3 regions of the Massilia sp. P1_C10 genome follow, and region 2 is predicted to be linked to each of the others. Evidence: predicted binding sites of a transcription regulator. Region 2 holds the regulator's gene; each other region holds the start of a gene.
The links. Region 2 encodes sigma-54, which starts transcription at its own class of promoters, with help from an activator protein. Its sites were predicted from a motif close to TGGCANGNAANCTGCTTT; they were not measured.
Positions count from the first base shown of each region.

Region 1: the regulator sigma-54 is predicted to act here: its motif matches at 1,686-1,703, upstream of AC1D02_RS20770 (pilin).
Region 3: the regulator sigma-54 is predicted to act here: its motif matches at 1,657-1,674, upstream of AC1D02_RS10075 (urease accessory protein UreD).

Region 1 covers NZ_JBFUAC010000012.1:53,188-56,461, forward strand. The annotation lists gene AC1D02_RS20765 (O-antigen ligase family protein) at 1-1,149, opposite strand, end outside; gene AC1D02_RS20770 (pilin) at 1,165-1,632, opposite strand; gene AC1D02_RS20775 (FHA domain-containing protein) at 1,837-2,409, opposite strand; gene sucD (succinate--CoA ligase subunit alpha) at 2,512-3,274, opposite strand, start outside.
Region 2 covers NZ_JBFUAC010000008.1:154,947-158,220, forward strand. The annotation lists gene AC1D02_RS17635 (enoyl-CoA hydratase/isomerase family protein) at 1-569, opposite strand, end outside; gene hpf (ribosome hibernation-promoting factor, HPF/YfiA family) at 664-1,017, opposite strand; gene AC1D02_RS17645 (RNA polymerase factor sigma-54) at 1,089-2,585, opposite strand; gene lptB (LPS export ABC transporter ATP-binding protein) at 2,589-3,274, opposite strand, start outside.
Region 3 covers NZ_JBFUAC010000004.1:15,977-19,250, forward strand. The annotation lists gene AC1D02_RS10060 (SulP family inorganic anion transporter) at 1-991, shown strand, start outside; gene AC1D02_RS10065 (hypothetical protein) at 1,050-1,199, shown strand; gene AC1D02_RS10070 (glyoxalase superfamily protein) at 1,196-1,552, shown strand; gene AC1D02_RS10075 (urease accessory protein UreD) at 1,684-2,514, shown strand; gene ureA (urease subunit gamma) at 2,527-2,829, shown strand; gene AC1D02_RS10085 (urease subunit beta) at 2,838-3,146, shown strand; gene ureC (urease subunit alpha) at 3,143-3,274, shown strand, end outside.

The sequences.
Region 1 (3,274 bases), on a different contig from region 2:
CATTAAGGCGCGAATGGCAAAACCGATCGCGCCGCACAAAAATACCAGCCCGAAGATGCCCCATTCGGCGCCGAACTGGATCAGCCAGTCATGCGGATGGGCGCCATTCTGTAGGTCGATCGCATAGTGGCCGTAGTGCATCGGCCCGACGCCGAATAAGGGATGCGCGGCAATTAATTCGAGTCCGCGCGTCCACAGCGGCAAGCGCAGGGAAGTGGGATCGGCCGCGGAGCGCTGGGCCAGGCCGCTCATCACACCCATCGGATCGAGTCCGGCAAGCGTCGGCAATACCGTGGAAAGCAATGCGTAGACGGCGAGTCCACCACACGCGGTCAGCCCCAGCATCCTGCAGAAAGCGAAGCCATGTTTGCGGCGCAAGACCAGGACGGCGAGGCAAGCTGCCGCGATCCCGACCATGGTGCCGCGCCCTGCCGTCAGGAACAACAGCCCCCACCAGACGGACGCAAGCGCGCAGGCGCCGTAACGCGCGGATCGCGATTTGACCAGCAGGCACAGTAAGACAAGCAGCGGCAACGCGACGGTCTGCACGTGGTTGAAAAAGCGGTAGTTGCTGAACCCGGGCGTGACGGTGAAAAAATCCGGCTGGAGATGATTCGCCAACGCGGCGAGATATTGCACACTGACCTTCAACGCATACACTGCAGCAGCGGCCGCGCAGGCGAGCAGCACGAACATCACGCCAGCCTTGCGGTCACGTGCGATTTCGCGCGCCATGCCGATCGAGACCAGCAGCAGCATCAGCAACATGGCTTCTTCGAGCGCGGCGCGGCGCAATGAAAAAGCGAGCAGGCAGGAAACGGCGCCGCACAAGAAGAAACCGGCCAGCGACCAGCGCAGGGCGCGCTGGGTCGCGCCGGCCAGCAAGCCTGACAGCCCGCCGCGCAGTAACAGCAAGGGCGCGAGGACGGCGAAAATCGCGAGCTGCCACATGCGCTGCTGGTCATGTCCGTCGGCCAGCGCCAGGGTCGCCGCCATGCCGACGCATACCACCATCGTCGCCGGAAGCGAGCGCGCGCGATGCCAGACAAGCGATCCGAGGCCGTCGCTGCGCACTGCATGTTCAACTTGATTCATCGCTGCCACCCAGAGGTCGGAAACGGAAAAAAGCCGCCCGGAGGCGGCTTTCATGCTTGCGGTACGTTGTTAGGAACCGATGTTGTTCTTGGTGATGGCTGCCAGAGCTGCGGCATTGTCGGAGGTGGTGATGTTGGTTTCGTTAGCCCAGGTCATCGACGAAGTACCCAGGGTTGGGCGCATCGTAATGGTCTTGCCGGTCAGGTTGCTGCCGACGTTAGCCAGAGTCAGAACGATCACGCCGTCCGTTACAGTCGCGCCGGTAACTTCCTTGGTGGCGGTAAAGGTTGGGACCGTAACGATCGGGCTGACGTTGCCGCAACCCGTGACGGAGCCGCTTTCCTGTGCGCACAGTGCAACCGCAGTTTTGAGCGGGCCAGCCGACGAAAGGGCGTTACCGATTTTTGCCTTGACGGTGTAGTCGCTGTAAGCAGGGATTGCGACTGCTGCCAGGATACCGATAATTGCCACGACGATCATCAATTCGATCAGGGTGAAACCAGCTTGTGCCTTCTTAACCATTTTCATCGATTTCATTTTAAAACTCCTTCGGGTGGGTTGTTGTGTGTGTCGTGCTACTGACTTGGTATAGAGCAATAGCCGTGCCAGCCCGAAATAGATGCCTTTCGTTATCTTTATTCTATGAAATAGGGGTGAATCCGACGTTTTTTGTCGATCCGACTGACAATTCCTGTCAGTTGCCCGCCGTAAATTGTCATTTGAGCGGTCGGCTGACGGAATTCAGCAGGCTTTGGCGGCGAAGCGCATGCGCGTGCCGGTCAGCTCGAGCACGTCGCCGTCGCGCAGCATGCGCGGCGCCGGCGTGACGATGTCCTCATTTATGCGGGCAACCGCGTCGCCCTTCACCTGCGCTATATAGTAAGCATCGGCATGGCGGCTGATCACCACCACCAGCACGCCGGGACTGCCCAGCGTGGTCAGCGGCTTAAGCAGCGACAGGGTCTTGCCGGCGCTGGCGCCGTTGAGGATCTCGATGCAGCCGAGCGGCGCCGCTTCGGCCGGCGCCTCCGCGCCGACGAATTGCACGTCGTAGGTGGCGATGGCGGCCCGGTCGCCCGGCGCCAGCACCGCCTGGGCGACACGCTGGCCGTTGACGAAAGTGCCATTGCTGCTGCCCAGGTCTTCCAGCACCACCTCGTCGCCGCGGCGGGTGATCGCGGCATGGCGCGCGCTGACGGCGCCGTTGGCGATGACGATGTCGTTGTCCGGATGGCGCCCGATGGTCAGGCGCCGCTCGCTCAGCTCGACTTGCCGCACCACCTGCTGGTCGCGCGAGATGATCAATTTCGACATTGCCGCCTCCGCCTGGACTGTAAACGCACATGGGGAGCGTTTCCGCTCCCCATGTATTCTACCTAGTCTGGCGCCGGGAATGCTATCCCGGCAGCAAAACCCTTACAGCATGGCTTTCAGCAGGCGCGCCATTTCCGATGGATTCTTGGTCGCCTTGATACCGCACTCGGCCATGATGTCCAGCTTCGCTTGCGCGGTGTCGGCGCCGCCCGAGATCAGCGCGCCGGCGTGGCCCATGCGCTTGCCCGGTGGCGCGGTGACGCCGGCGATGAAGCAAACCACCGGCTTCTTCATGTTGTCCTTGATCCAGTAAGCAGCGTTGGCTTCGTCAGGACCGCCGATTTCGCCGATCATGATGACCGCGTCGGTATCCGGATCGTCGTTGAACATCTTCATGATGTCGATGTGCTTCAGACCGTTGATCGGGTCGCCGCCGATGCCGACTGCCGACGACTGGCCCAGGCCCAGCGCGGTCAGCTGGCCGACTGCTTCATAGGTCAGGGTGCCCGAGCGCGACACGACGCCGATGCGGCCCTTTTTGTGGATGTGGCCCGGCATGATGCCGATCTTGATTTCGTCCGGGGTGATCAGGCCGGGGCAGTTAGGACCCAGCAGCAGGGTCTTCGAGCCGGCCTTGGCCATGCGGTCCTTCAGCGCCATCATGTCGCGCACAGGAATGCCTTCGGTGATGCAGATCGCCAGGTCGAGTTCGGCTTCGACGGCTTCCCAGATCGCGGCGGCGGCGCCTGCTGGCGGCACGTAGATGACCGACACGTTGGCGCCGGTTTCTTTTTTCGCTTCGGCGACGTTGGCGAAAATCGGAATGCCTTCGAAGTCTTCGCCGGCTTTCTTCGGGTTCACGCCG
Region 2 (3,274 bases):
AAGGTGTCGGCCAGGCCGGCGTACAGCGCATCGGCGGCGCGCACGGTCAGGCCGGTCAGGCCAAGGTACAGGCCAAGCTTGCCCGGCGCGCGCGCCAGGAAGTAGCTGCCGCCCACATCCGGGAACAGGCCGATGTTCACCTCGGGCATGGCCAGCTTGGTGCCGTCGGTGACCACGCGCAGGCCGGTGTCCGGGCCCGCTTCGGAGATGCCAAGGCCGCCGCCCATCACCACGCCGTCCATCACCGCCACATACAGCTTCGGGTAGAAGTGGATCAGGTGGTTGAGCGTGTATTCCTCGGTGAAGAAGTCTTCCAGCGAGGCGCTGCCGCCGGTCGTCGGCAAGGTGCCGACGTCGTGGAAGTAGCGGATGTCGCCGCCGGCGCACAGCGCCTTGTCGGTGCTGCTGCGCAGGACCACGGCGTCCACCGCGGGATCGTCGCGCCACGCCAGCAGCACGTCGGACAGCGCGCGGATCATTTCCAGCGACAGCGAGTTGAGCGTGCGCGGGCGGTCCAGGGTGATGATGCCGGTGCGGTTGGCGATGCGGGTTTTGACGAAGTCGGTCATGGTCGGGATCGTGGTCGGAAAGGGCGTATTTTAACGCAGGCGCCAGATACAAAAAGGGCGCCGACGGCGCCCTCGCTTTCAGGTGATGCCGGCCTTATGCGGCGGCGGGGAGCTCCGGCTCTTGCAGATGCTTGATGGCCTGGTGGTTGTGCTCCTGCACTTGGGATTTGTATTTCATGACTTGTCGATCGAGCTTGTCGATCAGGCTGTCGATGGCAGCGTACAGGTCGTGTGACAGGCTGGCGACATTCACGGTTTTACCCGGCAGCCTCAAGTTGATCTCGGCTTTTTGCCGTTTTTCTTTTTCAGTCAGATTATCGACGGTGAGGATCACGGCGATGTCGATCACTTGATCGAAATGACGCTTCACTCGCTCCAGTTTGTTCTGTACGTATTCACGGATGGCTGGGGTCACTTCAAGATGATGTCCACTGATTGTGAGATTCATACACACTCCTTTGATGATGTCGCTACCTGTTCGTGCGTCATACGCGCAGAGGAACAGCGTGTGAGGTCGATCTACAAACTTTTACGGAGGGCCACTGGCGGTATCTTGAGCGCTTCACGGTACTTGGCGACCGTGCGTCGTGCAATAACCATCCCCTGTTCCCCCAGCATGTCTGCGATCTTACTGTCTGATAAAGGGTTTTTAGGGTCTTCGGCTCCTGTGAGTTGCACGATGAGTGCCCGTATCGCCGTGGAGGATGCTTCTCCCCCTGCTTCGGTGGCGACGTGGCTCCCAAAAAAGTATTTCAACTCAAACATACCATGCGGCGTGAGCATGTATTTTTGGGTTGTCACACGAGATATCGTACTCTCGTGTAGACCCAGTGTATCAGCAATTTCGCGCAGCACAAGTGGACGCATGGCAACCGCGCCATGGCTGAAAAAGTTCCGTTGCCGCTCGACAATCGCCTCCGCCACGCGCAGGATCGTATCGAAGCGCTGGCGCATATTCTTGATCAGCCACTTCGCTTCCTGCAGCTGCGCGCCCAGCTGGCCTTCGCCCTTGCCGTTCTTGAGCAGGTTGGCGTACATGCTGTTGACGCGCAGGCGCGGCATCACTTCCTGGTTCAGCGAGACGGTCCAGCCGTTCTTCGCGCGCCGCACGATCACGTCCGGCACCACGTAGTCGGAGGCGCCGGTGCCGAATGCCGCGCCCGGATGCGGATTGCAGTTGCGGATCACGGCCTGCGCCTCGCGCAGGTCCTCGTCGTCGCAGTCGAGGGCTTTTTTCAGCTTGTTGAAATCGCGCTGGGCGAACCAGGCCAGGTGCTTGCAGACGATGTCGAGCGCCATGCGCCGCGTGACCAGCGGCACGCCGGGCATGCGTTTGATCTGCAGCGCCAGGCATTCGGAGGCGTTGCGCGCGCCGACGCCCGCCGGGTCGAAGCTTTGCAGCAGCGACAGCGCGGTCTTCAGTTCGTCGAGGTCGAGTTCCAGCTCGGGCGGCAGGCGCTCGAGGATCTCTTCGAGCGACTCGGTCAGGTAGCCGTTGTCGTCGAGCGCGTCGATCATCAGTTCGACCAGCGCGCGGTCGCGCGTGCCCAGCATGGCCAGGCGCATCTGCTCCATCAAATGATCGCGCAGGGTGGTCGCCGACGCTTCGATCTGCGGCCGCGAATCCTCGTCGTCGGGGGTCTTGTTGCGGCCCGCCTCGCCCCAGTCCTCGCTGTCGCCGCCGGCCGCCTCGGGGGTTTCGCCGTCGCCCCCGCCCTCGCCTTCGCCGGCGCCGGGCGCCTCGCCGCTGCCCTCGCCCGGCGGCGCGTCCTGCGCGCCCGGCTCGGACGGCGCTTCGCCCGGCGACGCCGGCGTGCCGATGGCGCCATCGGCCAGCAGGCGCACCGAGTTGTCGAGCGGGTCGTCGAGGCGTTCGAGCAGCGGATTATCGGACAGCAGCTGCGTCAGTTCCTGTTGCAGCTCGAGCGTGGACAACTGCAGCAGACGGATCGACTGCTGCAGCTGCGGCGTCAGCGCGAGGTGTTGGGAAGTCCGTAGTTGCAGTGACTGTTTCATGGCTTACATGCGGAAATGTTCGCCCAGGTAGACGCGGCGCACCGATTCGTCCGCGATGATGTCGTCGGGACGTCCCGAAGCAAGCACCGCACCCTGATTGATAATATACGCGCGATCGCAGATGCCGAGCGTCTCGCGCACGTTATGGTCGGTGATCAGCACGCCGATGCCGCGCTCCTTCAGGAAGCGCACGATGCGCTGGATCTCGATCACGGCGATCGGGTCGACGCCGGCGAACGGCTCGTCGAGCAGCACGAAGCGCGGATTGGTCGCCAGCGCGCGCGCGATCTCGACGCGGCGCCGCTCGCCGCCCGACAGCGACATCGCCTGGTTCTCGCGCAGCTTCTCGATCTGCAGGTCGGCCAGCAAGGTATCGAGGCGCTCGTTGATCTGGTCCTTGGTCAGCGATTTGCCGTCGACCTTCTGCAGCTCGAGCACGGCGCGGATGTTGTCCTCCACCGTCAGCTTGCGGAACACCGAGGCCTCCTGCGGCAGGTAGGACAGGCCGAGCACCGCGCGGCGGTGGATCGGCAGGCTGGAGATATCGACGCCGGAGATGTCGATCGAGCCGGCGTCCGACGGCACCAGGCCGACGATCATGTAAAACGAGGTGGTCTTGCCGGCGCCGTTCGGGCCGAGCAGGCCGACCACTTCGCCGCATTCGACCTGCAGCGAAACGTCGCGCACCA
Region 3 (3,274 bases), on a different contig from region 2:
CCTGGACGTGCGCACCACCGGCGCCGTGCCGGCCGGCTTGCCGGGACTGAACCTGGCCATCTCCAGCGCCCACTGGCGCCCTTTGCTGCAGCCGGCGCTGCTGATCGGCTTCATGATTTTCCTGATCAGCATGTCGGCGGCGCAGGCGCTGGCCCTGAAGCGGCAGGAAAAGCTGCACAGTAATTTCGAGCTGATCGGACTGGGCGCGGCCAACATCGGCAGCGCGCTGTCGGGCGGCTTCCCGGTCACCGGCAGCATGTCGCGCTCCGCGGTCAATTTCTCGGCCGGCGCCAACACGCCTCTGGCGAGCGTCATCACGGCGGCGCTGCTGGCCATCGCGCTGGTGGCGCCTACCGGCTGGCTGGCGCTGCTGCCGCTGCCGACGCTGGCGGCCACCATCATCGTCGCGGTGCTCGGGATGCTGGAGCTGGACACCTTGCGCATGGCGCTGCGCTACGACCGCGGCGACGCGCTTGCGCTGGTCGCCACCGCCGCCGGCGTGCTGGCAATGGGTGTCGAGGCGGGCGTGGTGATCGGCGTGGTGCTGTCGATGGGGACCCTGATCTGGCGCGCCAGCCGGCCGCACATCGCGGTGCTGGGGCGGATCGCCGGCACCGAGCATTTCCGCAATATCGAGCGCCACAGCGGCGGCACCGCGCCCAACGTGCTGCTGCTGCGGATCGACGCCGGCCTGTTCTTCGGTAACGTCGAAGCGGTCAACCAGCGCATCGAGGAAGAACTGGCGGCGCGCCCGGCCACGCGCGACCTGGTGCTGGTGCTGTCGGCGGTGAACGCGATCGACACCTCGGCCCTGTTCGGCCTGACGGAGCTGAACCAGATGCTGCGCCACCGCGGCATCGGCCTGCACCTGGCCGAAGTCAAGGGGCCGGTGATGGACCGCCTGAACGCCAGCGACCTGCTGGCGCGGCTGAACGGAAAGATCTACCTGAGCACCGCGATGGCCTGGGACGAGCTGGCGGGAAAAGCGTGACAGCACGCTGCTCTTGTGGCATCGTTGGCGGGTACACAACCGACGGAGAATCTACGCCATGCGCCACCTGATCACCATCGCCTGCCTGCTGGCCGCGATCCTGTTCTACTCGCAGGGCAGTCCGGCTGCGCCCGTATTCCTTATTCTCGGCATGATCTTCGAAGGGGCCTTCTGGATGCGGATTGTCCGCCGCAAGCATCTGAAATGAAGCTCGAGCCGGGCATCCCGGTGCTGCGCAGCTTCTCGGAGCAGCACACGCGCGAGTTCTACATCGACTTCATGGGCTTCAAGGTGAACTGGGAACACCGGTTCGAGCCGGACACGCCGCTGTACATGGAGATCGAGCGGTCCGGCCTGGTGCTGCACATCTCCGAGCACTTCGGCGATGCGGCGCCCGGCGCAGCGGTGTTCATCCGCATCGACGACATCGCCGCGCTGCACGCCGAACTCAATGCCAGGCACTATCGCCATGCGCGGCCCGGCCTCCAGCAGCAGGACTGGGGCACGGTGATGCAGATCGACGACCCGTCCGGCAACCGCCTGCGCTTCTGCCAGTCCTGACGACGTCGCGCGCCGATCTGGGGCGGCGATAACTGTTCCGCTCCAAATCTCGGTCGATTGATTTCGAAAAGTTGTAGACAATGCACCATTTTGGTGCATTTTGCTGGCATGCATCCTGCTCAGGTATAGGAATGCGCGACTGCTCACCTACCGTTGGATCCACCGCCTGGCGCGCCTCGCTGCGGCTTCGCTTCGCCGGCGATGACGGCGTCACGCGTCTCGTCGAGCGCGCGCACAGCGGCCCGTTGCGCGTGCAGAAACCGCTGTACCCGGAAGGCCCCGCAATCTGTCACGCCATCGTGATCCACCCGCCCGGCGGCGTGGTCGGCGGCGATTGCCTGTCGGTCGACGCGGAAGCCGGTGCCGGCGCCCACGCCTTTATCACCACGCCCGGCGCGGCCAAATGGTATCGGGCCAACGGCAAGGTGTCGCGCCAGGACGTGAAGATCGCGGCCGGCTCCGGCGCCGCATTCGAGTGGATGCCGCAGGAGACCATCCTGTTCGACGGCGCCGACGTGGTGCTGGACCACGAGGTCGCGCTGGAAGCCGGCGCGTGTTACATCGGCAGCGAAATCCTCTGCTTCGGCCGGCGCGCATCGGGCGAGTCGTTTTCTCACGGCGCGCTGCGCCAGCGCACGCAGATCCGCAGCGCCGGAAAACTGGTGTGGTGGGAGCAGGGCGCGATCGGGCCGGCGGCATTGGCCAGCCGTTTTGGACTTGGTGGCGCGACGGTGTGCGCAACCTTGATTGGCGTCGGATCGCCAGTGCCGGCAACGCTGCTCGCATCGATGCGCGCGCTCGATCCGGCGCTGGGGCTGACCCAAATGAAGTCGGTGCTGGTTGCGCGCTGGCTTGGCGACGACAGCGAAGCGGCGCGCCACGCACTGATCAAAGTCTGGCAGTCGCTGCGCCCGCATCTGCTCGGATGCGAGGCGCCGCTGCCGCGCATCTGGAACACCTGACCCGGAGCCGACATGGACCTGACCCCGCGCGAAAAAGACAAGCTGCTGATCTTCACCGCCGGCCTGCTGGCCGAACGGCGCCTGGCGCGCGGCCTGAAGCTCAATTACCCGGAGGCGGTGGCACTGATCAGCGCGGCCATCATGGAAGGCGCGCGCGACGGCAAGAGCGTGGCGCAGCTGATGTCCGAGGGCGCGACGATCCTGACGCGCGCCGACGTCATGGAGGGCATCGCCGAAATGATCCCCGACATCCAGGTCGAAGCCACTTTCCCGGACGGCAGCAAGCTCGTGACCGTTCACAATCCGATTCCCTGAGGAGCGCCATGATACCGGGCGAATACCGGCTCGAGCCGGGCGACATCGAGATCAACATGGGCCGCGACACGCGCACGCTGTTGGTGGCGAACAGCGGCGACCGGCCGATCCAGGTCGGCTCGCACTTCCACTTCTACGAGGTCAACACGGCGCTGCTGTTCGAGCGCGCCGATGCGCTCGGGATGCGGCTGAACATCGCCGCCGGCACCGCGGTGCGCTTCGAGCCGGGCCAGCGGCGCACCGTGGAACTGGTCGCGCTGGCGGGCGAGCGCAAGGTCTATGGATTCAACGGCCTGGTGATGGGGGCGCTGCCATGACGAGGATCACGCGCGCGGCCTACGCCGAAATGTACGGCCCGACCACGGGCGACCGCATCCGCTTGGCCGACACGGAGCTGTTCATCGAGGTCGAAAAGGACTACGCGATCTACGGCGAGGAAGTCAAA